Regions from separate parts of the Pseudomonas vanderleydeniana genome, predicted to be linked through region 1. Evidence: predicted binding sites of a transcription regulator. Region 1 holds the regulator's gene; each other region holds the start of a gene.
What was found. Region 1 encodes FliA, which starts transcription of late flagellar genes. Its sites were predicted from a motif close to CTAAAGTTTNNNNNNNNNNNGCCGNTAA; they were not measured.
Positions count from the first base shown of each region.

Region 1 (7,479 bases):
GCTGCGCTCACGGACCTGGCCAAACATGCCGTTGACCGCGTCGAGCGCTTCCAGGACCACGTCCATCAGCTCGGCGTCAACGCGACGCTCACCCTTGCGCAGGATGTCGAACACGTTCTCGGCGATGTGACAGCACTCCACCAGCTCGTTGAGCTGGAGGAAGCCGGCGCCCCCTTTTACAGTGTGAAAACCGCGAAAAATGGCATTGAGCAGGTCAGCATCGTCCGGTCGGCTTTCCAGCTCGACCAGTTGTTCGGACAGTTGCTCAAGAATCTCGCCGGCCTCAACCAGGAAATCCTGAAGGATCTCTTCATCGGCGCCGAAGCTCATGTGTATGGGTGCTCCTAGAATCCAAGGCTGGAAAGCAAATCGTCGACATCGTCCTGGCCGGACACAACGTCTTCACGTTTATCGGCATGAATCTGCGGACCTTCACCCTTTTCCATTTGTTTTTGTGGATCTTTTTGCGCAAGGATCGCTTCACGGTCATGTTCGATGCCGGCAAAGCGATCCACATGGCTGGCCATCAACACCAGCTTGAGCAGGTTGCTCTCGACCTCGGTGACCATCTGCGTGACACGCTTGATCACCTGGCCGGTCAGGTCCTGATAATCCTGGGCCAACAGGATATCGTTGAGTTCGCTCGAAACGGCCTGGGTTTCCTGCTCGCTACGCGTCAGGAAACTGTCGACACGCCGGGCCAGGGCACGGAATTCCTCGGCACCGACCTCGCGCCGCATGAACCGTCCCCAGTCGGCGCTCAGCGCCTTGGCCTCGTCATTCAGGCCATTGATCCGGGGGGTCGCACTCTCCACCAGGTCCATGGTGCGGTTGGCCGCGGCCTCGGTGAGCCTGACCACATAGGACAGGCGCTCGGTGGCATCGGTGATCTGCGAAACTTCCTCGGCCTGCGGCATGGTGGGATCGATCTGGAAATTGACGATCGCACTGTGCAGCTCGCGGGTCAGCTTGCCGACTTCCAGGTACAAGCCGCGGTCACGGGCCTGGTTCAGCTCATGGATCATTTGCACGGCGTCGCCGAAGCGGCCTTTCTCAAGGCTTTCGACCAGCTCACGAGCATGTTTTTTCAGGGTCGATTCAAAATCGCCCAGAGAGGATTCGTAGTGCTCCATAGCGCCCCCGTGGCGGACTTCATCAACCGATGCGTTCGAAGATCTTCTCGATCTTCTCTTTCAACGCCTGGGCCGTGAATGGTTTGACCACATAGCCGTTCACACCGGCCTGTGCGGCCTCGATGATCTGCTCGCGCTTGGCCTCGGCCGTCACCATCAGGACCGGCAGGTGCTTGAGCTTCTCGTCGGCACGTACGTGGCGCAGCAGATCGATGCCGGTCATGCCGGGCATGTTCCAGTCGGTGACCAGAAAGTCGATGCTGCCACTGTTCAGAACCGGAATGGCGGTAGTACCGTCATCGGCCTCGACAGTGTTGGTGAACCCGAGGTCACGCAACAGGTTCTTGATGATCCGCCGCATCGTTGAAAAGTCATCAACGATGAGGATTTTCATGTTCTTGTTCAATTCGACCTCCAAGCAGTCTTAAACGCGTTTCAGCACCTGGACGCGCTGTTAAATCAATTCGGCACAACACTCGACAAGGCTCTGTACCCTACTGCATGGAAACCACAACCGGCCGAGCCGCCGATACACCGTCACACGCTGCATCGGTCTCGTTCGCAGTGTCCCCACACACTGCCCCGTCAACGCGCTCGCCACTCTCCCAAACGCCCCCGCAAACGGGCTGCGCACTGGCTATGCAACTGGCTGACCCGTGACTCGCTGACCCCCAGGACCTCACCGATTTCCTTGAGGTTCAGCTCCTCGTCGTAGTACAGCGACAACACCAGCCGCTCACGCTCCGGCAAATTGGCAATCGCGTCCGCCAGTGCGGCCTGGAAGCGCTCATCCTCCAGATCGCGCGACGGTTCGAGATGAGCGCTCGCGCCATCCTCATGCAACCCTTCATGCTCGCCGTCCTGCAACAGGTCGTCGAAACTGAACAGGCGGCTGCCCAAGGTATCGTTCAAAATCCCGTAATAATCATCGAGACTCAACTGGAGTTCGGCTGCAACTTCATGATCTTTAGCGTCGCGACCGGTTTTCGCTTCAATTGCCCGGATTGCGTCGCTGACCATGCGGGTGTTGCGGTGTACCGAACGGGGTGCCCAGTCGCCCTTGCGGACCTCATCGAGCATCGCGCCACGGATGCGGATACCGGCATAGGTCTCGAAACTCGCACCCTTGCCCGAGTCGTATTTGGTCGAGACTTCGAGCAGGCCGATCATCCCGGCCTGGATCAGATCCTCGACCTGGACACTGGCCGGCAGCCTGGCCAGCAGGTGATAGGCGATACGCTTGACCAGCGGTGCGTAGCGCTCGATCAGTTCATACTGGCTGTCACGCGACGATTTGGAATACATGCGATAGCCACTTGCAGTCATAGCACGGGTCCCGCACTCGTTTGAAGTACCAGACGTTCGACGAAAAATTCCAGGTGCCCACGTGGGTTGGCGGGCAACGGCCAGGTGTCGACCTTCTGCGCGATGGCCTTGAACGCCAGAGCACATTTCGAACGCGGGAATGCCTCGTAGACCGCACGCTGCTTTTGCACGGCCTTGCGAACGCATTCATCGTAGGGAACGGCGCCGACGTATTGTAGGGCCACGTCAAGGAAGCGGTCCGTGACCTTGGTCAACTTGGCGAACAGGTTGCGGCCTTCCTGCGGGCTCTGGGCCATGTTGGCCAGCACGCGAAAACGGTTCATGCCGTAGTCGCGGTTGAGCAGCTTGATCAGCGCATAGGCGTCGGTGATCGAAGTCGGTTCGTCGCAGACCACCAGCAGCACTTCCTGGGCCGCACGCACGAAGCTGACTACCGAGTCACCAATACCCGCGGCGGTGTCGATCACCAGCACGTCGAGGTTGTCGCCGATATCGCTGAATGCCTGGATCAGGCCGGCATGCTGGGCCGGATTCAGGTTGACCATGGTCTGGGTGCCGGACGCCGCCGGCACGATACGGATTCCGCCAGGACCCTGCAGCAGCACATCGCGCAGCTCGCAGCGCCCTTCGATCACATCGGCCAGGGTCCGCTTCGGGGTCAGCCCCAGCAGAACGTCGACATTCGCCAGGCCCAGGTCGGCGTCCAGCAGCATGACGCGCCGGCCCAGCTCGGCCAGGGCCAGGGACAAGTTCACTGACACGTTAGTCTTCCCGACGCCACCCTTGCCGCCGGTCACCGCAATCACCTGTACGGGATGCATGCTACCCATGTTCTCTTCTTACCTTGTCTCGCGTAGACGGAAGGCCACATAACTGGCTGCGCGCTCCCGAAGGAAACTAATGCCTGGCAGACCATCGATGTAGATGCGTTGCAACGTCTTCATGGTTACCTCACCCCACTCGCTTGGAGGGGCTGTGGTAGATGTCAGCGAACATATCGGCCATGGCCTCTTCGCTGGGTTCTTCCTGCATTTGCACGCTGACCGCGCGGCTCACCAACTGGTGGCGACGAGGCAAATGCAGATCGTCCGGGATGCGTGGGCCATCGGTCAGGTAGGCCACCGGCAGTTCATGGCTGATGGCCAGGCTCAACACTTCGCCGAGGCTTGCCGTCTCGTCCAGCTTGGTCAGGATGCATCCGGCCAGGCCACAGCGCTTGTAGCTGTGGTAGGCGGCGGTGAGCACCTGCTTCTGGCTGGTGGTCGCCAGCACCAGGTAATTCTTCGCCTTGATCCCGCGGCCGGCCAGGCTTTCCAGCTGCATGCGCAAGGCCGGGTCACTGGCCTGCAGGCCAGCGGTATCGATCAGCACCACGCGCTTGCGCAGCAGCGGATCGAGGGCCTGGGCCAGGGATTGACCAGGATCGACATGGGTCACCGAGACGTTGAGAATCCGCCCCAGCGTCTTGAGCTGTTCCTGTGCACCGATGCGGAAGCTGTCCATGCTGACCAGTGCAATGTTCTGTGCGCCGTACTTGAGCACGTAGCGCGCGGCCAGCTTGGCCAGCGTGGTGGTCTTGCCCATGCCGGCCGGGCCGACCATGGCAATCACCCCACCCTCTTCGAGCGGTTCGACCTCCGGGGTGACGATCATCCGGGCCAGGTGCGCCAGCAGCATGCGCCAGGCCTGGCGAGGCTCCTGGATATCGGTGATCAGCGCCAGCAGGTCGCGCGACAGCGGACCGGACAGGCCGATGCGCTGCAGGCGCCGCCAGAGGTTGGCCTGCTCCGGCTGGCGACCCTGCAACTGGTTCCAGGCCAGCGAGCCGAGCTGCACTTCCAGCAGTTCACGCAGACCGTTGAGTTCCGAGCGCATCGAGTCGAAGACCCGCTGGTCCACCGCCGGGGCCGCCGCAACCGGGGCCGGGGCAGGACGACGAGGTTCGTCGAAGGTCGGTTCGATCAGTGGCTCGGCCGCGGTCAGCGGCAAGCCGGCGAACAGCTGGCGATTGGTATTGCCATCGTTTTCACCCTCACTGCGCAGGCTCAGCTCGGCCTGGGCGGTGACGATACGCGACTGGGTCTTGCGCAGCTCGTCCTCAAGCTCCATGTTCGGCACCCGTGGTGCCAGGGCCGAGAGCTTGTAGTCCAACGCAGCCGTCAGCTCGACACCGCCAGCGATCCGGCGGTTGCCGATGATGGCCGCGTCCGAGCCCAATTCGTCACGAACCAGCTTCATGGCCTGACGCATATCGGCGGCGAAAAAACGCTTAACTTGCATAACCCACTACCTCAGCCGTTGGGCCCTACTGTCGCAACGATGGTGACTTGCTTGTTGTCCGGAATTTCCTGGTAAGCCAGCACATGCAGGCTAGGTACCGCCAGGCGTCCGAACCGCGAAAGCATCGCGCGAACCGGACCGGCTACCAGCAGGATCACCGGCTGCCCCTGCATCTCTTGACGCTGGGCGGCTTCAATCAGTGAACGCTGGAGCTTTTCAGCCATGCTCGGTTCCAGCAGAACGCCTTCTTCCGAGCCTTGTCCGGCCTTCTGCAGACTATTGAGCAATATTTGTTCCAACCTTGGCTCCAAGGTGATCACAGGCAGCTCGGAGTCAAGCCCTACAATGCTTTGGACGATTGCACGGGACAATCCGACACGTACGGCGGCAACCAAAGCGGCAGTATCTTGACTCTTGGAGGCATTGTTGGCGATGGCTTCGGCAATGGTCCGGATATCGCGCACCGGAACGTGCTCGGCGAGCAGCGCTTGCAGCACCTTGAGCAGATGCGACAGGGAAACGATGCCCGGTACCAGCTCCTCGGCCAGCTTCGGCGAGCCCTTGGCCAACAGCTGCATGAGCTGCTGCACTTCCTCGTGGCCGATCAGTTCGCTGGAATGCTTGTACAGGATCTGGTTGAGGTGTGTCGCGACCACGGTGCTGGCATCGACCACGGTGTAGCCCAACGACTGCGCCTGGGAGCGCTGGCTGATCTCGATCCACACCGCTTCGAGGCCGAAAGCCGGGTCCTTGGCGGTGATGCCGTTGAGGGTGCCGTAGACCTGACCCGGGTTGATCGCCAGCTCGCGATCGGGATAGATCTCGGCCTCGGCCAGGATCACACCCATCAGGGTCAGGCGATAGGCGCTGGGCGCCAGATCGAGGTTGTCACGAATATGCACGGTCGGCATCAGGAAGCCCAGATCCTGGGACAGTTTCTTGCGCACACCCTTGATCCGCGCCAGCAACTGCCCGCCCTGGTTGCGGTCCACCAATGGAATCAGGCGGTAGCCGACTTCGAGGCCGATCATGTCGATCGGAGTCACGTCATCCCATCCCAATTCCTTGGTTTCCATGGCGCGGGCCGGCGACGGCAGCAGATCCTGCTGGCGCTGGACCTCGGCCAGGGCCTGGACCTTGGCGACATTCTGCTTCTTCCAGACCAGGTAGGCGGCACCGCCGGCCAACAGCGCAAGGCTCAGGAAGGAAATGTGCGGCATGCCCGGCACCAGGCCCATCACCGCCATCAGGCCGGCAGCCACGGCCAGGGCCTTGGGTGAGGCGAACATCTGCCGATTGATCTGCTTGCCCATGTCTTCCGAACCGGAAGCACGGGTCACCATGATCGCCGCAGCTGTGGATAACAACAGTGATGGCAATTGCGCCACTAAACCGTCACCGATGGTCAGCAGCGCGTAGACCTTGCCGGCATCGGCAAACGTCATGTTGTGCTGGAAGATACCGACCGCCATGCCACCGATCAGGTTGATGAACAGAATCAGCAGGCCGGCAATGGCGTCACCACGGACGAATTTGCTGGCACCGTCCATCGAACCGTAGAACTCGGCTTCCTGTGCCACTTCGGCACGGCGCGCCTTGGCCTGGGCCTGGTCGATCAGGCCGGCGTTGAGGTCGGCGTCGATCGCCATCTGCTTGCCGGGCATCGCATCGAGGGTGAAACGCGCGCTCACCTCGGAAATCCGCCCGGCGCCCTTGGTCACCACGACGAAGTTGATGATCATCAGGATCGCGAACACCACGATACCGACCACGTAGTTGCCACCGATCACCACCTCACCGAAGGCCTGGATCACCTTGCCGGCGGCGGCATGGCCTTCCTGGCCGTGAAGCATGACCACCCGGGTCGACGCCACGTTCAGGGCCAGGCGCAATAGTGTGGCGACCAGCAGGATGGTCGGGAACACGGCAAAATCCAGCGGCCGCAACGCGTAGACACACACCAGCAGGACGACGATCGACAGGGCGATGTTGAAGGTGAAGAACACGTCCAGCAGGAAAGCCGGCACCGGCAACATCATCATCGCCAGCATGACCAGCAGCAACAGCGGCACACCCAGGTTGCCCCGGCCGAGACCGGCCAGGTTACTGCGGGCAGTGTTGATCAGTTGAGTGCGATCCACCGGTTTTCCTCGTCACCTTGAAGCAAACTTTTGACGCCAGCAGGCGTCCTGGAGCAGCCTCTGCAAGAAGCTCTCCAACTATGACGAAGACGTTGAAAATGCGGGTATGCGCCAGGTTGGAGGGCCTCTTCGCGGATGAATCCGGCTCCCACAAAGTTCAGCAGCGGCCACAAAATCTGCGGTCACCACCCTACTGTGGGAGCCGGATTTATCCGCGAAGTGGCCCCTGCGCCCTACCCCAACCACCCAAAAACCGGCATGAATCAGGAATCGCGGCGCAGGTCCGGCGGAATCGGCAGGTCGTCCTTGAGCGGATCCGGCCGGCGGCCCTTGCCGGCACGGAACTGGCGGATCTGGTAGACATAGGCCAGCACCTGCGCCACCGCCAGGTAGAGCCCCGCCGGAATCTCCTGTTCCAGTTCGGTGGAGTAGTAGATCGAACGCGCCAGGGCCGGCGACTCGAGCAGCATGATGTCGTGCTCGACGGCGATTTCGCGGATTTTCAGGGCAATGAAGTCGTTACCCTTGGCCAGCAGGATCGGCGCCCCACCCTTCTCCGAGTCGTACTTGAGCGCGACCGCATAGTGGGTCGGGTTGGT
Region 1 covers NZ_CP077093.1:2,038,468-2,045,946, reverse strand. The annotation lists gene HU752_RS09255 (chemotaxis protein CheA) at 1-330, opposite strand, end outside; gene HU752_RS09250 (protein phosphatase CheZ) at 345-1,133, opposite strand; gene HU752_RS09245 (chemotaxis response regulator CheY) at 1,156-1,527, opposite strand; gene fliA (RNA polymerase sigma factor FliA) at 1,719-2,459, opposite strand; gene fleN (flagellar synthesis regulator FleN) at 2,456-3,289, opposite strand; gene flhF (flagellar biosynthesis GTPase FlhF) at 3,411-4,739, opposite strand; gene flhA (flagellar biosynthesis protein FlhA) at 4,751-6,880, opposite strand; gene flhB (flagellar biosynthesis protein FlhB) at 7,144-7,479, opposite strand, start outside.

Region 2 (7,479 bases), 680 kb from region 1:
AACTGATGGACATGCCGATCTTCACCTGGACCTGCACCTGGGCCAACGTCCTGATCGTGGCTTCGTTCCCGATCCTGACCGCCACCCTGGCACTGCTGACCCTCGACCGTTATCTGGATTTCCACGTGTTCACCAATGAACTCGGCGGCAACCCGATGATGTACGTCAACCTGTTCTGGGCCTGGGGTCACCCCGAGGTTTACATCCTGATCCTGCCGGCTTTCGGTGTGTTCTCCGAAGTCATCTCGACCTTCTCCGGCAAGAAACTGTTCGGCCACCACTCGATGATCTACGCCAGCGGCGCGATCTCGGTGCTGGGTTTCATGGTTTGGCTGCACCACTTCTTCACCATGGGTTCGGGTGCGAACGTCAACGCCTTCTTCGGCCTGGCGACCATGCTGATCTCGATCCCGACCGGGGTGAAGCTGTTCAACTGGCTGTTCACCATCTACCGTGGTCGCCTGCGTTTCACCAGCCAGGTTCTGTGGACCCTGGGCTTCATGGTGACCTTCGCCATCGGTGGCATGACCGGCGTTCTGCTGGCCGTTCCAGGTGCCGACTTCGTTCTGCACAACAGCCTGTTCGTTATTGCCCACTTCCACAACGTGATCATCGGTGGTGCGGTATTCGGCTACATCGCCGGCTTCAGCTTCTGGTTCCCGAAAGCCTTCGGCTTCAAGCTGCATGAAGGTTGGGGCAAGGCTGCATTCTGGTTCTGGATCACTGGCTTCTTCGTTGCGTTCATGCCGCTCTACGCTCTGGGCTTCATGGGCATGACCCGTCGCCTGAACGCCACCACCAACCCTGAGTGGGTACCGTACCTGTACGTTGCCTTCGTGGGTGCGATCCTGATCGCCTTCGGTATCGCTTCGCAGCTGATCCAGATCTACGTCAGCGTACGTGATCGCAAGCAGAACCTGGACGTGACCGGCGACCCATGGAACGGCCACACCCTGGAATGGTCGACCTCGTCGCCACCTCCGTTCTACAACTTCGCCGAACTGCCGAAAGCCGACGCTGTCGACGCGTTCACCGAAGCCAAGGAAAACGGTACTGCCTACAGCGTGCCAAAGCGTTACCAGCCGATCCACATGCCGAACAACACCGCGACCGGCCTGGTCATGGGTGCTCTGCTGACCGTCTTCGGTTTCGCGATGATCTGGCACATCTGGTGGATGGCGATCGCCAGCCTCGCAGGTACCGTGATCTATTTCATCATCCATGCTGCCCGTGATGACCAGGGCTACATGGTGCCGGTAGAGACCATCGAACGCATCGAAGCCGAACAGCACAAGGTGCTGGTCGAGGCCAAGGTGATTCCGGCCTCCCGTGTTGAAACCTCGTTGGAAAAGGCTTAAACCATGTCGAATGCAGTGACTCATGCTGGACACGCCCATGGTCATGACCATGGGCACGATGACCACCACCACGACTCGGGCGAGATGACCGTATTCGGTTTCTGGCTCTACCTGATGACCGACTGCATCCTGTTTGCGTCGATCTTCGCAGCGTACGCGGTACTGGTTAACAACGTAGCGGGTGGCCCGTCGGGCCACGACATCTTCGAGCTGCCATACGTGCTGGGCGAAACCGCCTGCCTGTTGCTCAGCTCGATCACCTACGGCTTCGCCATGCTGGCGTTGTTCAAGGGCAAGAAAGGCCAGGTACTGGGCTGGTTGGCGATCACCTTCCTGTTCGGCCTGGGCTTCATCGGCATGGAAATCAACGAATTCCACAAGCTGATCGAAGAAGGCTACGGTCCTAACCGCAGCGGCTTCCTGTCCGGTTTCTTCACCCTGGTCGGGACCCACGGTCTGCACGTCACCAGCGGCCTGATCTGGATGGCCGTGATGATGTACCAGGTCTGGAAAAAGGGCCTGACGCCGACCAACACCACTCGCCTGAGCTGCCTGAGCCTGTTCTGGCACTTCCTGGACGTCGTGTGGATCTGCGTATTCACCGTTGTTTACCTGATGGGGACCCTGTAAATGGCTAATGCACACCATTCCAGTGATGCCAACCATGGCAGCGTGAAGTCCTACATGATCGGCTTCATCCTGTCGATCATCCTGACTGCCATCCCGTTCGGCCTGGTGATGTACCCGTCGCTGCCCAAAGCCGCGACCCTGTGGATCGTGCTGATCTTCGCAGTGATCCAGGTGCTGGTGCACCTGGTGTACTTCCTGCACCTGGACCGCTCCGCCGCGCAACGCAACAACGTGATCGCGTTCATTTTCGCGGCGCTGGTGATCGTCCTGCTGGTAGGTCTGTCGCTGTGGATCATGTTCACTATCCACGCCGTCATGATGGCGAAGTGAGGTAAACCCGATGTCGCTCAAGCACTTTATCCAAATCACCAAACCGGGGATCATTTTCGGTAACGTGCTTTCTGTGGCGGGTGGTTTCTTCCTGGCCTCCAAGGGGCATGTCGATCTGGCCATCTTCCTGGCGGCCATGATCGGCACTTCGCTGGTGGTAGCGTCCGGTTGCGTGTTCAACAACTGCATCGACCGTGACATCGACCTGAAGATGGAGCGCACCAAGAACCGCGTGCTGGTCCAGGGCCTCATCTCCCTGAAGCTGGCGCTGGTCTACGCGACCGTCCTCGGCGTCGCCGGCGTGGCCTTGCTGTATCGCGTCGCCAACCCGTTGGCGGCGCTGTTCGCGGTAATCGGCTTCGTCATCTACGTCGGCCTCTACAGCCTGTATTTCAAGCGCAAGTCGGTTCACGGCACGCTGATCGGCAGTCTGTCGGGGGCGATGCCACCGGTGATCGGTTACGTTGCGGTCAGCAACAGCTTCGACATGGCGGCATTGACGCTGCTGGTGATGTTCAGCCTGTGGCAGATGCCGCATTCCTACGCCATCGCGATCTTCCGCTTCAACGATTACCTGGCCGCATCGATTCCGGTGCTGCCAGTGAAGCGCGGGATCGTGGTCGCCAAGAAGCACATCCTGCTCTACATCCTGGCTTTCGTCGCAGCGACGCTGATGCTGACTTTCAGCGGCTATGCCGGCATGAGCTACCTCGCAGTGGCCGCCGCCATGGGCATGTACTGGTTGTACATGGCCTGGACCGGCTACAAGGCGGTGGATGACACGGTCTGGGCACGCAAGCTGTTCGTGTTCTCGATCTTCACCATTACCGCCCTGAGCGTGATGATGTCCCTGGATTTCAAAGTGCCGACCGAGTTGTTGCTGACTTATGCGCACTGAGTGACCCGCATGACGGAAAAGCCCCGCCTTCGAGAGAAGAGCGGGGCTTTTTTTTGTCTGCCAGCGGGCCGCCTGGAGGGGATCAGTAGACCGACCGGGTGGGGCATGGGTGCAGGCCCAATGCCTCCCATGCTCGCGAACAGCGCAGAGGTATGGCGAAAGGCTTACACGCGCTGGCAGTGATCTCCTCTGTTGACGATTCCCGGGTAGGCTTAATCTACACCTACTGCTGCTGCGCAAGGATGTGTACAGCTTCAGGGACGACAGGCCCGGACCAGGACGGTCGATGACAGGAGTCGTGATGGGCAACAAAGAACCCGCTTAGGCGGGTTTTTTGTTGCCTGTGGAAAAGTGACGTTTCATTCATCCATTACCAGCACTCGATCGTGACGGCTGCCGGGTAAAGGGCGCCCTAGAGCGGTCGGGGCGGGCAAGCCGGCCTTCGGCCATTCCGGCGTGGATTGCCTGGTTGTCCAGCGGTGATTGCCGGCACCTGCTATTTTCCGAAGTGCACTTCAAGTTGTCATATCACTTGCCGATAGAATGCCAACCGTCGGCAGCCATGCCCACGCTACTTCACTTCGGATCATCCCAGGAAAAAGGCCGCCATGCTTCTTCGCCAAATGAATATCGCGCCGCGCGCAGCGCTCGGGTTTGCCCTGATTGCCGTTCTCGTGGCTTTCCTCGGCCTCTTCGCCCTGGAGAAAATGTCGAGTATCCGCGACAGTGAAGTGGCGGTAGAAACCCAATGGTTGCCGAGTATTCGCGGGGGTGACGAGATTCGCGAGCTGATGCTGCGCATCCGGACGATCTCCTTGCGCATGGCGCTGGACCCGGACCCGAAAAACGTCGCCACCTACCGCGCCCAGATGGATACCCGCGACAAGGAACTGAGCGAGAAGATCGTCGCCTACGACAAGCTGGTGACCACCCCGGAGACCCGGGTGTTGTACGACCAGTTCAAGTCGACCTTCGCCGCCTACCGTTCCGGCATCGCCCAATCGTTCACCCTGGCCGAGCAGGGGCGACGGGACGACCTGAACAAGCTGCTGCTGGTGGACATGAAGACCGTGGTCGATGGTTCCGGCAAGCAACTGAACGACCTGGCCGACCTGTTCAGCAAGCGGGTCGAGGCCGAAAGCGTGAAGTCCGAGGCGCATTACAGCAACTCGCGGACCATCGTCATCCTGTTCATCGTGCTGGCGGCCCTGGCCACCGTGGCCCTGGCGATGTTGCTCACCCGCAGCATCGTCAAGCCGCTGGGCGAGGCGCTGGGCGCTGCGCAGAACGTCGCCCGTGGCGACCTGACCCAGAATATCGAGGCGCGTGGCAATGATGAGGTGACTCATCTGCTCGAGTCGCTGGCGACCATGCAGCAGACGCTGCGCAACACCTTGCAGGGCATCACCGGTTCGTCGGTGCAACTGGCAACTGCGGCGGATGAACTGAATGCGGTGACCCTCAACAGTACCCGTGACCTGCAGCAGCAGAACAACGAAATCGAGCAGGCGGCCACCGCGGTCAACGAAATGACCGCTGCGGTGGAAGAAGTGGCGCGCAATGCCGTGTCCACGTCCGAAGCCACCCGCGAATCCAGTGAGTCGGCCCAGTTGGGCCAGGAGCGCGTCAGTGAAACGGCCGAGGCGATCAATGCCCTGGCCGGCGAGGTGGAGCAGACCGGTGAGCTGGTGCAGTCACTGGCTGCCCAGTCCCAGGACATCGGCAAGGTGCTCGATGTGATCCGGGCGATTGCCGAGCAGACCAACCTGCTCGCCCTCAACGCCGCCATCGAGGCGGCCCGTGCCGGTGAGAGCGGGCGTGGTTTCGCGGTGGTGGCCGACGAGGTCCGGGCCCTGGCCTACCGGACACAGCAATCCACCCAGGAAATCGAACAGATGGTGCAGGGCATGCGCAGCAGCTCGACCCAGGCTCTGGATTCGATGCAGGCCAGCTCCCGGCGCGCTGCCAGCACCCTGGTCCTGGCCGAGCGCGCGGGTGATGCGCTGAAGACCATCACGGCCTCGGTGAGCCAGATCCATGAGCGCAACCTGGTGATTGCCAGCGCCGCCGAGGAGCAGGCCCAGGTGGCCCGTGAGGTCGATCGCAACCTGGTGAACATCCGTGACCTGTCGCTGCGTTCGGCGGCCGGTGCCGACCAGACCAGTGCCTCCAGCCACGAGCTGGCGCAACTGGCCAACTCACTGCGTGGGATGGTCGGGCAGTTTCGCGTCTGACCGGCGCGCCTTGCGCCGGGCAACCAGGTGCCGGACCAGGGCGATACCGGCCATCAGCAGCACCACGCCGACGGCGATGGGCAGGCGATAGGGCTTGAGGTTACCGAACACCTGTTCGAGAAACTCGCCGGCCCAATAGCCACCGGAGGCGAACAGAGTGGCCCAGACCACCGCCCCGAACAGATTGATCAGACTGAAGCGCAGCGGCGACAGGCCGCTGGCGCCGATCACCAGTGGGCCGACCAGGCGCATGCCGTAGAGAAAGCGCACGGAAAACACCGACACCAGCGGGTGCCGCACGATCAGCCCGGTCACCCGGTCGATCGCCGCCTGCTGGCGGTGCAGACGCGGTAGCAGGCGGGCACCGAAGAAGCGTCCGGCCCAGAACAGCAGCTGGTCGCCGAGCATGCCGCCGAGGCTGGCCCAGAAAATCACCGTCCACAGTTGCAGCACCCCCTGGTGTGCCGCCACCCCGCCGAGTATCAGGATGGTTTCGCCTTCCAGCAGGCAGCCGATGAAGATCGCCCAATAGCCGTAGCTGGCGAGCAGGTAGGTGAAGTCGATGTGTTCGAACATAGGCGCAAGTCGATCCGTGTTGCAGTCCATGGGCAGCCGGGCGGAGCCCTTGTAGGGTCTGATCGGCCGCCGGGGCGAAAGTGCCCGGCAACCGTCTCAGAGCGGCTGGGCAGTGTCTTTCAGCTCGTTCGACTGACGCCCCAGCCATTCGCGGGGGCTTTCGCCGATCTTGCGACGGAAGGCCCGGGCCAGCGCCGAGGGGCTTTCGTAGCCGACCTCATCGGCAATCAGGGCGATCGGCCGCCCTTCGCGCAGGCGCTTCTGGGCCAGGCTGACGCGCCAGCTGAGCACATAGTCCGCCGGCGTCTGGCCGACCACCCGGTGAAAGTGCGCGGCGAAACTGGCGCGCGACATGTTCGCCTCCTGCGCCAGTTCGGCCACGGTCCAGGGCCGTTCGGGATGGTTGTGCATCATGGTCATGGCCTTGGCCAGGCGCAGGTCGGCCAGGCCCGCCATCATCCCGGTGGTCATGCTGTGGTAGGCCATCATGTGGCGCAGGAACTGGATCACCATCAGCTCGAACAGGCGGTTCATCACCGCTTCGCGACCGCAGTGCTCGGCGAAGGCTTCGCCGAACAGCCAGTCCAGCGTGCCTTCGATCATCGGCACGGCATCAAGTGGCATGACGATAGTCTCGGACAGGGCGACCGACAGCGGGTTGTCGATGCCCCCATCGAAACGCAGTGAGGCACAGACCAGTTCCGCCGCATCGGCCTCGCTGGCGACCAGGTGGTGGGGCAGGGGGCGGGGAATGAGGACCAGGCTCGGTTCCTCGATACGCAGCGTCCTGCCACCTGCCCCCAGGCTGAGCCGGCCGCTCTTGAGCAGATGCACATGGCCGCAGGGCTCTGTGCCATCGACCTCGATCGGGGCCTGCAGCGGACCGCTGTGGAACGTGTTGGCGGCGATGCCGAAGTGGGTCAGCAGGGTCGACAGGCGATCCATGAAAGGGGGTCTCGTAGAGTGATTTAGACGATCTGCCTCATATCATCGACAAAAAGACGCCATTCGTAAACGTGTTTTCGCCATCATGGCCCCACGTTCAAACCGCCACTTCCGGCAGGCCCGTCACTTCAAACGAAAGGAATTACCGATGAAAACGTCCCGTCTCTCTGCTGTGTCGAAACTCTTCGCTGCCGTTGCCATCGCCGCCGGTGGACTGTCCCTGGGCTGGAGTGGTTCAGCCTCGGCGGCCACGGAGCCGGCCAAGAAGGCCACCGTGGTCCTGGTGCATGGCGCTTTCGCCGAGTCGTCCAGCTGGAACGGGGTGATTGCCCGCCTGCAGGCCAAGGGCTACCCGGTGGTCGCCGTCGCCAACCCGCTGCACAGCGTCAAGAGTGATTCCGACTACGTGGCCGATATCGTCGAGCACACACCGGGGCCGGTGATCCTGGTCGGGCACTCCTATGGCGGGGCGGTGATTTCCAACGCGGTCCACGAGCACTCCAATGTC
Region 2 covers NZ_CP077093.1:1,356,932-1,364,410, forward strand. The annotation lists gene cyoB (cytochrome o ubiquinol oxidase subunit I) at 1-1,358, shown strand, start outside; gene HU752_RS06035 (cytochrome o ubiquinol oxidase subunit III) at 1,362-1,988, shown strand; gene cyoD (cytochrome o ubiquinol oxidase subunit IV) at 1,989-2,318, shown strand; gene cyoE (heme o synthase) at 2,329-3,216, shown strand; gene HU752_RS06050 (methyl-accepting chemotaxis protein) at 3,825-5,450, shown strand; gene HU752_RS06055 (DedA family protein) at 5,415-6,026, opposite strand; gene HU752_RS06060 (AraC family transcriptional regulator) at 6,123-6,971, opposite strand; gene HU752_RS06065 (alpha/beta fold hydrolase) at 7,120-7,479, shown strand, end outside.
Region 2: a site for FliA is predicted at 3,731-3,758, ahead of HU752_RS06050 (methyl-accepting chemotaxis protein). Genes of this name have one in related genera too.

Region 3 (7,479 bases), 1.9 Mb from region 1:
CCTGCAACAGCACCCGATCGACAGCCTCGAGGACCTGATGAAGGCCCCTGCCCTCGGCGCCCTGGAAGCCGATCGCCAGGTCCACCTCAGCCTGCTGGACGAACGCGGACAGAAGCGCGATCTGGCGCTCGAGGCCCGGCTGGGCGTGGATGATTTCATCGTGCGCAAGGCCTGTGCCTCGGCCGGACTGGGCTTCACGGTACTGCCCATGCTCTACTGCGAGGAAGAACTGGCCAATGGCACCTTCGTGCGCATCCTGCCCGAGTGGTCGCTACCGGGGGGCTGGTTGCAGGCCGTCTACCCGCATAGGCGTGGGTTGCTGCCAGCGGTACGGGCCTGGATCGATCACCTGGCCGAAGCCTTCAGGGAATGTGGAGACAGAGCACTATGAAAGGATCCAGCATGAACCAGGAAGCCGTCGCGCGCTTCTGCCTTGACCTGCCAGGAGCCCGGGAAGACTACAAGTGGGGTGGCGTCCGGGTGTTCTCGGTTGCCGGAAGCAAGATGTTCGCCCTGCTCAATCTCAGCGGCGACACGTTGTCGTTCAAGGTCGACAAGGAGCTGTTCCTCGGTCATGTCGATCGTCCGGGCATCCGTCCCGCGCCCTATCTGGCACGGGCTTTCTGGATCAGCATGAACGCTCCCTACCCGCTGGGCGGCGAGGAACTGCAGGACCTGCTGCGCCGCTCCCACCAATTGGTGGTCGCCAAGCTGCCCAAGCGCAGCCAGGTTGGCCTGCTGCTGTAGCGCTGTCCTATAAAAAGGACAGGTGAGCCAGGGTGGCGTCGAGAAACAGCCGGTCGATCCAGAACACCTGGTGCACCAGCACAATCAGCCAGAACACCACCTGGAACGACAGCTTGCGGGTCTTGTGCCGAAAGGCCTGCTGGGCGATCAGCGCCCCGGGCCAGCCGCCCAGCAGTTCGACGCCATGCAGCACCTTTTCCGGGATGCGCCAGGCGTCATTGCGCGCCTTGCGCTTGTCGTCCCAATACAGAACGAACGCCAGCAGGCTGGCGATCCCATAGGCCCACAGTGGCCAACGGGTTCCCTCACCCAGCCACAGGCGCAACACACCGACGCCCGGCAAGACACACAGCAACAGCCCGACGACGAGCTTGAGCCGGAGCTGGCGGACCCGGCCAGTGGTGGCTGGCCGGGCGCCCTCGGCAGCGTTCGCCTTCCTCATCCCTTGGTCGACCAGTCGACCCAGCCGAATTGCCAGGTGGCGAGGATGACCAGGCCGAAGACGATCCGGTACCAGGCGAACGCCGCATAGCTGTGGCTGGCAATGAATTTCAGCAGGCCGCGCACGGCGATCATCGCGAACACGAAGGAGGTGACGAAGCCCACCGCGAACACCGGCAGGTCGGCCATCTGGAACTGGTGGCGGAAGCCGTAGGCGGAGTACACCGCGGCCGCGACCATGGTCGGCATGGCGAGGAAGAACGAGAACTCGGTGGCCGTCTTGCGCGACAGGCCGAACAGCAGGCCGCCAATGATGGTCGCGCCGGAACGGGAGGTCCCCGGGATCATCGCCAGACACTGGGCGAAACCGACCTTCAGCGCATCCTGCCAGCGAATGTCATCGACCGTTTCGGCGTGCACGGTGTGCTCGCGACGCTCGGCCCAGAGAATGATCACCCCGCCCACCACCAGTGCCGAGGCCACGGTGATCGGGTTGAACAGGTAGGTGGCGATCACCTCCTTGAACAATACGCCAAGAATCACCGCCGGCATGAAGGCCACCAGCAGGTTGAGCGTAAAGCGCTGGGCGCTGCGCTGCCGGGGCAGGTCCCGCACCACCGTGAAGATCTTCTGGCGAAACTCCCAGACCACCGCCAGGATCGCGGCGAGCTGGATGATGATGTTGAAGGCAATCGCCCGTTCACCGCCAAAACCGAGCAGATCCGCGACGATGATCTGGTGGCCGGTGCTGGAAATCGGCAGAAACTCCGTCAAGCCCTCGACAATACCCAATATCAGCGCCTGCGCGGCGGTCCAAAGATCCATCATTCCCCCTCAAGGACCGCTCCCGCGGATCCCTACAAAAATCGAAAGCGGCCGATCGCAAGATCGGCGATCCACCGGCAAGTCTGTTGCCCAGCCCGTCGGAAAACCGTGAAAAATGCCTGAAAAATCAAACATCAACTCAGGTTTGCCGAGATTGGGCCGAAATCCTATCAGACATGCCTGTTTATCGCTGCCTCGATAGTAGCCATAAGGAGGCTGTGCAACGCGGATAAAACCTGCTGCTATAAAGTCCCTGGCGACACAACAAGAAAAAAGGAACGGTGGTCTTATGAAAAGCTTGCGCAGCGTGTCGATCAGTCGACGCTTGTGGCTCATCCTGATCCTGGCGGTGGCGATGCTGCTGACCCAGGGGCTGCTGATGCTCAAGCAGACCCATGACAACCTCTACCAGGCCAAGGCGCAGAAGACCCAGCACGTGGTCCAGGCCGCCAGTGGCATCCTCGATTACTACCATGCCCAGGAAACTGCCGGTACGCTGAGCCGCGAAGCCGCGCAGAAACAGGCCATGAATGTGATACGCGGCTTGCGTTACGACCAGAACGACTATTTCTGGATCAACGACCTGCGGCCGGTCATGGTCATGCACGCGGCCAACCCCAAGCTCGAGGGGCAGGACCTGTCCGGCATCAAGGATCCCGATGGCTACGCACTGTTCAATGAAATGGTGGCCCTGGCCAAGGCCAAGGGCCGCGGCATGATCGACTATCGCTGGCCGAAGCCGGGGGCCAGCGCCCCGGTGCAGAAAACCTCCTATGTCCAGTTGTTCGAACCGTGGGGCTGGATCATCGGTTCGGGCGTCTATGTCGACGATGTGCAGGCCGAGTTCTATGGGCAGGTGCGCAATGCATCGATGATCGGCCTGGCGATTGCCGTGCTGCTCAGCGCCCTGGTCCTGCTGATCGGTCGCAGTATCCTTCATCCCTTGCAGGAGTCGGTCCACGCAATGGCCAACATCGCCAGTGGCGAAAGCGACCTGACCCGTACCCTCGATACCCACGGCCAGGACGAGGTGACCGAACTGGCCCGGCACTTCAACGCCTTCACCAGCAAGCTGCGCGGCGTGGTCAGCCAGTTGCAGGTTTCGGCCAGCGAGCTGGGGCAATCCTCCAGCGACCTGGGCAGCAGTGCCATTGAGTCGCAGTCGCGCAGCCAGCAGCAATCGCAGCAGATGGAGCTGGTGGCCACGGCGATCAACCAGGTCACCTACGGTGTACAGGATGTCGCCAAGAACGCCGAACAGGCCGCCAGTGAAGTACGTGATGCCGAAGGCCAGGCGCGCCAGGGCCAGTTGAACATCGACAATAGCCTGCAGCAGATCGACCAGTTGTCCGGCACCATCGCCCAGGCGGTCGAGGTGATCCGTACCCTGGCGGCGGAAAGCACCCAGATCGGCAGTGTCCTGGAAGTGATCCGCTCGATCGCCGAGCAGACCAACCTGCTCGCCCTGAACGCTGCCATCGAGGCTGCACGGGCCGGGGAGCAGGGACGCGGCTTTGCGGTAGTGGCCGACGAGGTGCGCCTGCTGGCTCAGCGCACGCAGCAGTCCACGGCCGAGATCCAGGCGATGATCGAACGCCTGCAGAACCACTCCGAGGCTGCGGTGAAAGTCATCGGCGACAGCAGCCGCGTCTCGCAACAGACCATCGAGCTGGCCGGGCTGGCTGGCGAAAGCCTGAATGCCATCAGCCAGGCACTGCGCAACCTCAACGGCCTCAACGCCTCGATTGCCAGCGCGACCCTGCAACAGGCTCACGTGGTCGAGGAAATCAACCAGAACGTCACCGAAGCGGCAGGACTGTCCCACAACACCGCCCTGGCAGCCGAACAGTCGAGCGCCGACAGTGACCGGCTCAAGGTCCTGAGCGAACAACTCAACGGATTGTTGCGCCAGTTCCGCATCTGAGGTGGGCATGGAGGGCCCTGTTCGAGATGAACCGGGCCCTAAAACCCGGCACCGCCCCTCCCTTCCCCTCCCCACTCTGGGTACAATCCGCCCTTTTCCTTGCGACCCAGAGGTTCCCATGTCCGGGCTTGAACTGTTTGCCGCTGCGCTCGGCGCGATTTCCGTCTGGCTGACGGTCCGGCAGAACCCCTGGTGCTGGCCCATTGGCCTGGTCATGGTGCTGCTCTACACCTGGATCTTCTTCGACGTGAAGCTCTACTCGGACATGCTGCTGCAAGTGGTCTACGCCGTGCTGCAACTCTATGGCTGGTGGCAATGGACCCGCGGCGGCGCCGTTCACCAGGGCCGCGAGGTCTCCAGCCTCGGTCCACAGGCCCTGCTCGCCGGGCTCGCCGTCGGTGCACTGGGTAGCCTGCTGCTCGGCGCGGCCATGGCCACCTGGACCGACGCTGCGCAGCCCTGGCTCGATGCCGCACTGACCGCCTTCAGCCTCGTCGCCCAGCTGTGGATGGCACAGAAGCGCCTGCAATGCTGGCCTCTGTGGATCGTAGTCGATGTGATCTTCGTCGGGCTGTTCATCTACAAGGACCTGTACCTGACCGCCGCCCTCTATGCCCTGTTCACACTGCTCGCGGTGCAAGGCTGGCGCCAGTGGCGTACCGACCCGGCGCTGCAGGCGTGAAGGTCGTAGTCCTCGCCGGCCCCGAGTCGAGTGGCAAGAGCTGGTTGTCCGAAGCCCTGCACGAACGTTTTGGCGGGCTGCTGGTGGGTGAGTACGTGCGGCACTTCATGGAGCAGGAGCAGCGTGACACCTGCCTGGCCGATATCCCGACCATCGCCCGTGGACAGCTGGAGTGGGAAGACCAGGCCCGGGCACGGCAGCCGTCGCTGCTGATCCTCGACACCCATCTGCTGAGCAACATCCTCTGGAGCCAGACGCTGTTTGGCGACTGCCCGGACTGGCTCGAACCCGCCCTGCTCGCCCGCCACTATGACCTGCACCTGCTGCTCGATCCCGATGGGGTCGGCTGGGTCGGCGACGGCCTGCGTTGCCAACCCGACCTGCAGGAGCGTCGTGCCTTCTTCGACGCCAGCCTGGCCTGGCTGACGCGCCACCGGCAGGCCGTCGAGGTGCTCGGAGGCGACTGGCAGGAGCGCCATGAGCAGGCGATGAAGGCAGTTGAACGGCTGCTGCAATCGTAACCCTCGCTGAAAGCGCCAAAACGCGGTTTTACAACCGAGGTGTCCGCTGATGAAACACCCCACCCCCACGCAGACGGGCGTACTCAGCACCTGCCGGCCAATTGCGCCGTTGTGTTAAGCCGCTGATACACCTGCCTCAGAGCCCCATTCCACGGGGCTTTCCCGACAATCGAGCGTGGTTGCCGAGCCTACCTGTTTCAAGCCTGAAACAGCAAAAAACCGTCACCGCCCATCATGGACAGCAACTCATTGTTTTAAATAAAAAAATAAAAAATGGCACAGCTTCTGCTCTTTCCTTCCCAACGCTGAACAGGGCCAGCGCACTGAAGAAGGAACACCGCCGTGGGGACTACCAGAACAGCTTTAACCCGCACCTTGCTGATCGGCTGCGCCCTCGGCTCGCTATTGAGCCTGACTGTCCAGGCCGGTGGCAGTAACGGTGTGATCGTCCTCGAACGCACCGTGCAACCCCAGGCCTATGGTCGCCCCCCCCTGCAGCCCGATCCGAATCCCACCACCGTCAATGCCAACCCGTCTGCCCGGGTCATTTCACTGACCAACAGCATGGAACTGAGCGATGGCGATATCGCCGGTATCAGCACCGGTTCAACCGTCAGCCGCGTCATCACGGTCCATACCGGCAACATGCCCGCCCTGAATAATCCCAACGGCCTCCCAGGCATGGCTGCCGGGCACGGTGGTGGCAGCGGCGCAAGCATTGCCAATACGGTCAATCGTGGCTTGTCGGCCGGCATGGGTGCTCTCAACGCCATCGGCAAGGGACAATGAGATGAATCGCACACTGCTTTTTCTCGCTCTGTTCAGCAGTTTCAATGCATTCGCCGACAGCGGCGTGGTTGCCAACGACACCGCCCTGATCGACAACTCCGGCCAGCAGTACAAGGGCAGCATCATGCTCAACCAGGCCGCCGGCGACCAGCAGCAACAGATCAACAGTCGCGCGATCGCCATTGGCACCAACGCCGGCGCATCGACCGCACTGACCCAGAAACTCAACACCCCGGCCAACACGGCAATCAACGCCAAGGCGGCCATCCAGGGCAACTCCTTCAGCAACGGCACCGGCATGGTGGGCGTCAACCAGTCCGCCGGGGCCAACAACCAGATGATCAACGCCGTGCGCATCAGCATCAGTGCTGCGCCGCAAAGCGTCGATGACAGCGCCCTGTCGCAACAGAACGTGGCGCTGGCACCCAACTCCGGTTCATCCGGCACCCCAGGCAGCCGCCAGGTCGTTACCAGCGACCAGGCCTTCACCGGCAGCCGGGGTGTGATTCAGGTGAACCAGAGCGCGGGGGTGGGGAACCGTATGGCCAACACCCTCAGTATCCGGGTCGCTGACTGACCCGAGCAGTGCAATTAGAAAGTACCAACACTTAACCAACTAATAAGCACGGAGATACACCATGAAACCTACAATGGCTCTCAAACCACTGGTATTCGCACTGGCCGCCGTCATGGCAATGGCCGCACAGGCAGGTGGCAACAACCACGGTCATGGCCACGGCAACCATGGTCCCAAAGGCCCCGACCTGGGGACCCTGCTGCAAATTACCGCCGGCGCCGGCGCTGCCGTAATCGACACCCAATACAGCCACAACAATGCCGTGATCAACCAGGGCACCAAGAACAATGCCAGCGCCAATGACTCGCTGAACGGTTCCAGCGGCAACATGGGCGCCAACGTTGCCGCCGGCGACGGCAACCAACAGGACAACGCCGCCGCTCTGGCCACCGCCGACGAAAGCTTCATTTTCGGCACCGCGGTTTCCGCCAGCAGCGCGACCCAGACCAACACCAACAACGTCGTGCTCAACCAGTCGACCCAGAACAATGCGTCGATGAACAACTCCGGCAACAATGGCTCCGGCAACATGGGGGTCAACATCACCGCCGGCAACTTCAACCAACAGAAAAACAACCTGGCCATCGCCGTCTCCGGTGGACGCGTAGCCACCGCCGCCGCCGCTGCCAACCAGACCGAAAGCGGCCTGCTGGTGACCAACAGCGGCGTGCAAGCCTATGAGAAGGAAACCCTCAAGGGCACGATCGATGTCAAGGGCAGCTACAAAGGCACTGGCTACGGCACGATCAAGGGCGACGACGACCACGGCCATGGTCATGGCAACAAGGGCGGTCATGACAACGATGACCAGAAGTTCACCTTCAAGGAACAAGGCTCTGTTGAACTGGCCGGCTACTGGACCCAGCAAGTACTCACTCCCAACGGCTGGAAAAACGTGGTCACCAACAACGCCAGCATGAACAACTCGGCCAACCACATGTCCGGCAACGCTGGCATCAACGTCTCGGCCGGG
Region 3 covers NZ_CP077093.1:3,913,810-3,921,288, forward strand. The annotation lists gene HU752_RS17595 (LysR substrate-binding domain-containing protein) at 1-391, shown strand, start outside; gene HU752_RS17600 (MmcQ/YjbR family DNA-binding protein) at 403-747, shown strand; gene HU752_RS17605 (DUF1294 domain-containing protein) at 755-1,189, opposite strand; gene HU752_RS17610 (undecaprenyl-diphosphate phosphatase) at 1,186-2,013, opposite strand; gene HU752_RS17615 (methyl-accepting chemotaxis protein) at 2,303-3,937, shown strand; gene pnuC (nicotinamide riboside transporter PnuC) at 4,056-4,619, shown strand; gene HU752_RS17625 (AAA family ATPase) at 4,616-5,140, shown strand; gene fapA (functional amyloid chaperone FapA) at 5,483-5,929, shown strand; gene fapB (fibril amyloid subunit FapB) at 5,931-6,506, shown strand; gene fapC (amyloid-like fimbrin subunit FapC) at 6,568-7,479, shown strand, end outside.
Region 3: a site for FliA is predicted at 2,152-2,179, ahead of HU752_RS17615 (methyl-accepting chemotaxis protein). Genes of this name have one in related genera too.

Region 4 (7,479 bases), 2.0 Mb from region 1:
GGCATGTGCACGAGCGCGGGGTGCTGGAAAACACCCTGCAGCGCCTGGCCGAACAGGACCCGCTGACCGGCATCGCCAACCGCCAGGGTTTCCAGACCCTGCTGACCGCACGCCTGGCCGAGAACGACGGGCGCGGCCTGGCCCTCGGGCATCTTGACCTGGACAACTTTCGCCATGCCAACGACGCGCTGGGCCACCAGGCCGGCGATCGGCTGATCCTGCAGGTGGTCGCGCGCCTCAAGAGCCAACTGGAGGCCGGTGACCAGCTGGCCCGCCTGGGCAGCGACGAGTTCGCCCTGCTGATCGATACGCGCCGGGCACCGCAACGCGCCGAGTGGATGGCCGAGCGGATCGTCGAGGTCATGGCCGAACCCTACTGGATCGATGGCGAAAGCCTGCTGATCGGCTGCAGCCTGGGCATCGCCCATGCCCGCGCCAAGGCCGGTGCCGACCCGCTGATGTGGCATGCGCACATCGCCATGCAGCAGGCCAAGAGCACCCAGGGCTGTACCTTCAATGTCTTCAACGAACGGATCAACCGCAACGCCCGCAGCCTCGCCGACCTGGAAAGCGAGCTGCGCCGGGCGTTGCGTCGCGACGAGCTGGAACTGCATTACCAGCCGCGCCTGGACCTGGGCAGTGGGCAGATCGTCGGCCTCGAGGCCCTGGTGCGCTGGCGTCATGGCGAGCGCGGGCTGCTGCCGCCGAGCGAATTCGTGCCGCTGGCCGAGCAGAGCGGGCTGATCGTGCCGCTGGGCTACTGGGTAATTTCCCGGGCCCTGCGTGACATGCAGGATCTGCGTCAGCGTGGGCTGGGGCCGTTGCACATGGCGGTCAACCTGTCGTTCCGGCAGTTCCAGGACAGCCAGCTGCTGTCGACCCTGAGCCGGCTGATTGCCGAGCGTGGGGTCGAGGCGCAATGGCTGGAGTTCGAACTCACCGAGACGGCGGTGATGCGCCGCAGCGACCTGGTCAAGCAGACCATGGATGCCCTCGGGCACCTGGGCGTGCGTTTTTCCCTGGATGACTTCGGTACCGGTTTCTCCTCGTTCGTGCACCTCAACAGCCTGCCGATCGCGCTGCTCAAGGTCGACAAGAGCTTCGTCGGCGGCATGGAGCAGCGCGAGGAGAACCGCAAGCTGGTTCACGCCATGATCAACCTGGCCCACAACCTCAACCTGGAAGTGGTGGCCGAGGGGGTCGAGACGCCGGAACAGCTGGCCCTGCTGCACGGCTTTGGCTGCGACCAGGTACAGGGTTACCTGATCAGCAAGCCGCTGCCGCTGGAGGAGCTGGCCCAGTACCTGACTTCCTGCGCCAGCCAGCCGGCGATCCAGGCCGTCTGCTGAACGCATGGATGCAACAACCTTCCTGTAGGAGCGGGCTTGCCCGCGAAGAGGCCCTTGGGGGCACAAAAAGCTTCGCGGGCAAACCACGCTCCTACAGCGCGCGGCCTCCCGAGCCTGGCGCGGTCACTGTGGGAGCCGCCCGGCCGTCTCCCACATGATCCTGGCCCTAAGGGGAGGCGTTCATGGCCGCTTGAGCCGATGCATTCTTCTCGCCTTTGCCCAGCATCCGCTTCATCCGCCATTCGAACGCCAGCGTCAGGCCGATTGCCGCACACGCCAGCCCCAACGCCAACCCCCACCAGACCCCGGTCGGCCCCCAGCCAAGGTTGAACGCCAGCAGCCAGGCCGACGGCGCACCGATCAGCCAGTAGCAGCCGAGCCCGACCAGGAAGGTGGTCTTGGCATCCTTGAGCCCGCGGATCGCGCCCATGGCGATGGTCTGGGTGCCGTCGAACAGCTCGAACCAGGCGGCCACCGCCAGCAGGCTGACGGCCAGCTCGATCACCGGGCGGAAGGCCGGGTCGTTGTGGTCCAGGAACAGCCCGATCAACGCGTTCGGCGCCAGCCAGAACAACATGGCGAAGGCCAGCATGATCGCCGCGCCGAAGGCGATGCCGACCCGTCCGGCCCGCCGCGCGTCCAGCAGTTGCCCGGCCCCGTAGTGCTGGCCGATGCGCAGGGTGATCGCGTAGGAAATCCCCGCTGGAATCATGAACGCCACCGAGACGATTTGCAGGGCGATCTGGTGCGCCGCCAGTTGCGTGCTGCCCATGGTGCCCATGCACAGGGCCGCGAAGGCGAACAGTCCGACTTCCACGGCATAGGTCCCGCCAATCGGCAGGCCCAGCCGCCACAGCTCACGCAGGTACTGCCAGTTCGGCCGTGACAGGCCCTTCAGCAAGGGGTAGTCGCGGTATGCCGCATTCCGCCGGATGTACCAGGCCAGGGCCAGTGCCATGCAGTTGGCGACGATCGCCGTGACCAGGCCGATCCCGGTCAGGCCCAGGTGGGGCAGGCCGAACATCCCGGTGATCAAGGCATAGTTGAGCAGGAAGTTGGCCACGGTGCCGCAGAGGCTGATCACCATCACCGGCGTAGCCCGCCCCAGCGCACTGGTGAAGCCGCGCAGGGCCATGAAGCTCAGGTAGCCGGGCAGGGCGAATGGCAGCACCATCAGGAACTGGCCGGCGGCCTGCACGTTGGCGGGTTTCTGGCCGAACAGCAGCAGGATCGGCTTGAGGTTCCACAGCAGCAGGCCGGCGCCCAGTGCCATGGCCCAGGCCAGCCAGAGCCCGGCCTGGGCCAGGCGGGTGACGCCTTCGGTGTCGCCGGCGCCATGGCGGATGGCGACCAGCGTGCCGACCGCGGCAATCACCCCGAGGCAGAAGATCGACACGAACGAATAGCTCGCCGCGCCGAGGCCACCACCGGCCAGGGCCTCGGGGCTGAGCCGGGCCATCATCAGGGTGTCGGTCAGCACCATGAGCATGTGCGCCAACTGCGAGGCGATCAACGGCCCCGACAGCCGCAGGATGGCCCAGAGTTCGGTACGTGCTGGATGCTGCATGATCATCGGACTCTCAGAGTGACAGAAGGGTTAAAGGACTGATTCTCGGCGCTTGCACGGCTTTGCACAAAGGGATAAAAACGATTGCTCGCATGATAAAAACTCATGCAGCCATTTCTGCCAGGTGCTGTTCCATCCCGTTCCCGGAAGGTCACTCATGTCCCGTCGCCTGCCCCCGCTCTATGCCCTGCGCGCCTTCGAGGCGGCGGCGCGCTACAGCTCGTTCACCCGGGCAGCGGAAGAACTGTCTATCACCCAGAGCGCGGTGAGCCGGCACATCCGCACCCTGGAGGATCATTTCGCCTGCCGGCTGTTTCAGCGCAACGGTCGCAACCTGCAACTGACCGAGGCCGCGCGGTTGCTGTTGCCGGGGATTCGCGAGGGCTTCGGCGCGCTGGAGCGGGCCTGCGATACCCTGCGCGCCGAAGATGACATCCTGCGCATGAAGGCGCCGTCGACGCTGACCATGCGCTGGCTGCTGGCGCGTATCAGCCGCTTCCGACACTTGCAGAAAGGCAACGAGGTACAGCTGACCAGTGCCTGGATGGACGTCGACAACGTCGATTTCAACCAGGAGCCGTTCGATTGCGCGGTGTTGCTCAGCAACGGGCATTTCCCGCCGGATTGGGAGTCCAGCTACCTGTTTTCCGAGTGGCTGATCCCGGTTGGCGCGCCCACCCTGCTCAATGACCAGCCGTGGGATGTCGAACGCCTGGCCGCCACCGAGCTGCTGCACCCGACGCCGGACCGGCGCGACTGGCGCAACTGGCTGGAGCGCATGGGCCTGTCCGAGCGGGTGTCCCTCAAGGGTGGGCAGGTGTTCGACACCCTGGAGCTGGGGATGATTGCCGCGGCCCGGGGTTATGGCGTGTCCATGGGCGACCTGCTGATGGTCGCCGAGGACGTCGCCCAGGGACGCCTCAGCCTGCCCTGGCCGACCGCCGTGGCCAGCGGCGAAAAGTACTACCTGGTATGGCCGAAAACCCGCCCCGGTGGAGAACGCCTGCGTCGGTTGAGCGACTTCCTGCAGGGCGAAGTCGCGGCCATGGAACTGCCCCGGGTCGAGCGGTTGGGTTGAATGCGTAATCCTTCGGTCAGATTTCTGGCAAATATCCCTCCGATTTGCTCAAGTATCTGTATGAGCAGCCGACTGTAGCGACATGGAACCTTCGTTCAGAAAGGCCTCTCACGACTCAACTTGAAAAAACCGGGTAGCGCCATGGGATAAGGATGACCCGGCTACTCGGTCAGGAGCTGTTCATGCCTCAACCCCGTGCTCGCATCGCCACGCAACTCGGTCTTGCGCTTTCCGTCATCCTGGCGGTGGTGATCAGCGGCAGTACCGTATTCGCCCTGCGTTCGCTGGACTCGGCCAACCTCGATACCCGCGAAGAGCATTTGGCCAGCGAAGCACGCCTGCTCGCCGACCAGTTGAATACCTTCCACGGCACCCTGCGCGAAAGCACCCAGCGCCTCAGCGGGCTGTTCGAGAAGCGCTTCAGCAGCGGCTTGAGCGCGCGCACCGATGAGCTGGTCAGCGTGGCCGGTACCCAGGCCCCGAGCCTGTACCTGCGCGACAAGCTGCTCAACAACGACTTCACCGAAGTCGACGACTTCAAGCAGATGACCGCCGGTGTCGCGACCCTGTTCGTACGCAGCGGCGAGGACTTCATCCGCGTCAGCACCTCCCTGACCAAGCAGGACGGCAGCCGTGCCATCGGCACCCTGCTTGACCACCAGCACCCGGCCTACGCCAGGCTGATGGCGGGCCAGAGCTATGTCGGCCGTGCGTTGCTTTTCGACCGCTACTACATGACCCAGTACACCCCGGTGCGTGACAGCAGCGGCAAGGTGTTCGCGGTGCTGTTCGTCGGCTTCGACTACACCGATGCGCAGAAGGCGCAGTTCGACAACCTCAAGCGTTTCCGCATCGGTACCACCGGCTCCCTGGCGCTGCTCGACGAGCAGAAGCGCTGGCTGGTCGCGCCCGCCCAGGTGAATGATCCCGAGCAGGCGGCCAAGGTGATCGCCGACCTGGCGAAGCAGCCGGGCCAGGGGCGCTTCTGGAGCGACAAGGGCGATGACGTCTACAGCGTCGCGGTACCTTTCGAGGACGGCCCGTGGTCGGTGGTGGCGAGCATGCCCAAGGCCGAGATCAGCGAGGTGACCTGGAGCGTCGGCATTCGCCTGGTGTTCGGCAGCCTGCTGGCGATGTTGCTGGCAGTCGGCGCGGCGGTCTGGCTGCTGCGCAGCAAGCTGCGTCCACTCGGTGACCTGGTGCACCAGGCGCAGGCCCTGGGGGCCGGCGACCTGAGCGTGCGGCTCAACGTGTCGAGCCACGACGAGATCGGCCAGCTGGCTGGCAGCTTCAACCAGATGGGCCAGGCGCTGTCGACCATGGTCGAACACATCCGCAAGGCCGCCCAGGAGGTCAACGGTCGTGCCCAGGCCTTGTCCGGCCTGTCGAGCGGGGCCTACGAAGGCATGGAACAGCAGTCCGGTGAAATCACCAGCATGGCCGGCGCGGTCGAGGAGTTCAGTGCCACCTCGCTGAACATCGCCGACAACATGAGCAACACCGAGCGCCTGGCCCAGGAAAACGCCCAGCAGACGCGTATCGGTCGCAGTTCGATGGAAGAGGCGTCCTCGTCCCTGGAGCAGATCGCCGCTGCGCTGGGCAGCACGGCGACCGTGATCAACACCCTGGGCCAGCGTTCCCAGGAAATCGGCGGCATCGTCGGCGTGATCACCTCGATTGCCGAACAGACCAACCTGCTGGCGCTCAACGCTGCCATCGAAGCCGCCCGTGCCGGAGAACAGGGCCGTGGTTTCGCCGTGGTCGCCGATGAGGTACGCAGCCTGGCGGGCCGCACCCGCGAGGCGACGGACGAGATTTCCAGCATGATCCACAGCATCCAGCAGGAAACCGGTCACGCCATCCAGACCATGGAGCAGGGCAACGCGTTGATGCAGGAAGGCCTGTCGCGTAACGCCAACGTCGCCTCGGCATTGCAGCGCATCGACGAACAGAGCCGTTCGGCCGGCCAGCAATTCGCTGCTATCACCACCGCCACCCAAGAGCAGAGCAGCACCGCGACCCTGCTCAGCAGCAACCTGCAGAGCATCGCCCTGGCCAACAGCGAACAGCGCGAAGTGGTGTCCAACCTGGCGCAGACCGCGCGTGAGCTGGAAACGCTGGCGGCGGAGTTGCGACAGGAGGTTGATCGGTTCCGTTGAGGCGGTGCCGGTCTTTAGATCCATTCGCGGGCAAGCCACGCTCCTACAGTACCGAGTCGTACATGGACCCTGTATACGACTCGGCACTGTAGGAGCGTGGCTTGCCCGCGAATAGTCCCTCAACTTCACCGCAGTACTAGCCATTATCCCGGCCATATCAGGCACTACTGGGCCGATACTGCAACGCCTCGGCCAGATGCTCACGGCTGATCCCCTCCACCCGCCCCAGATCCGCCAACGTTTCGATCGTTCCCACGCTCGGCGTGGGAATGCCTCCCAGGACGCTCGGCGTCCGTTCTTGCGACGCCGAGCGTCACGGGCTGCGTTTCCACGCGGAGCGTGGGAACGATCATCAACAACCAATGACTGGAGCAGGGCTTGTCGGGGCGCCGAATCGCCGCGAATAGGCCCTCAACCTCTCCGCGATATATCAGGCGCTACTGGGCCGATACTGCAACGCCTCGGCCAGATGCTCACGGCTGATCCCCTCCACCCGCTCCAGATCCGCCAACGTTTCGATCGTTCCCACGCTCGGCGTGGGAATGCCTCCCAGGACGCTCGGCGTCCGTTCTTGCGACGCCGAGCGTTACGGGCTGCGTTTCCACGCGGAGCGTGGGAACGATCATCAACAACCAATGACTGGAGCAGGGCTTGTCGGGGCGCCGAACCGCCGCGAATAGGCCCTCAACCTCTCCGCGATATATCAGGCGCTACTGGGCCGATACTGCAACGCCTCGGCCAGATGCTCCCGGCTGATCATCTCCACCTGCTCCAGATCTGCCAACGTCCTTGCCACCTTCAGCAACCGATGCGCGGCCCGCAGCGACAGGGTCAGGCGCTCGCAGGCTGTCTCCAGCCAGGTTTCATCGGCTGTGGATAACTTGCAGTGCTGGCGCAAACCCTCCAGATCGAGAAAGGCGTTGGCGCAGCCCTGGCGTTGCTGCTGGCGCAGGCGGGCTTCTGCAACCCGCTCGGCCGCCTTGGCCGTAGTGTTTCCCGGCTCCTTCACCGGGTTCAACGCCGTGGCCTCACGGGCTACGGTCAGGTGCAGGTCGATACGGTCCAGCAGCGGGCCCGACAGCTTGTTGCGATAGCGCTGGATCTGTTCCGGCGTGCAGCGGCAAAGGTTGGTCGGGTCGCCAAGATATCCACAGGGGCACGGATTCATCGCCGCCACCAACTGGAAGCGTGCCGGAAAACGCACCCGGTCGCGGGCGCGGGAAATGATGATATGGCCCGACTCCAATGGCTCGCGCAGTACTTCCAGGACCTTGCGATCGAACTCCGGCAGCTCGTCGAGAAACAGCACGCCGTGATGGGCGAGGG
Region 4 covers NZ_CP077093.1:7,018,857-7,026,335, reverse strand. The annotation lists gene HU752_RS31660 (putative bifunctional diguanylate cyclase/phosphodiesterase) at 1-1,349, shown strand, start outside; gene HU752_RS31655 (NorM family multidrug efflux MATE transporter) at 1,516-2,922, opposite strand; gene HU752_RS31650 (LysR substrate-binding domain-containing protein) at 3,074-3,994, shown strand; gene HU752_RS31645 (methyl-accepting chemotaxis protein) at 4,177-6,153, shown strand; partial or broken gene HU752_RS32350 (magnesium chelatase subunit ChlI family protein) at 6,584-6,667, opposite strand; gene HU752_RS31640 (YifB family Mg chelatase-like AAA ATPase) at 6,857-7,479, opposite strand, start outside.
Region 4: a site for FliA is predicted at 4,042-4,069, ahead of HU752_RS31645 (methyl-accepting chemotaxis protein). Genes of this name have one in related genera too.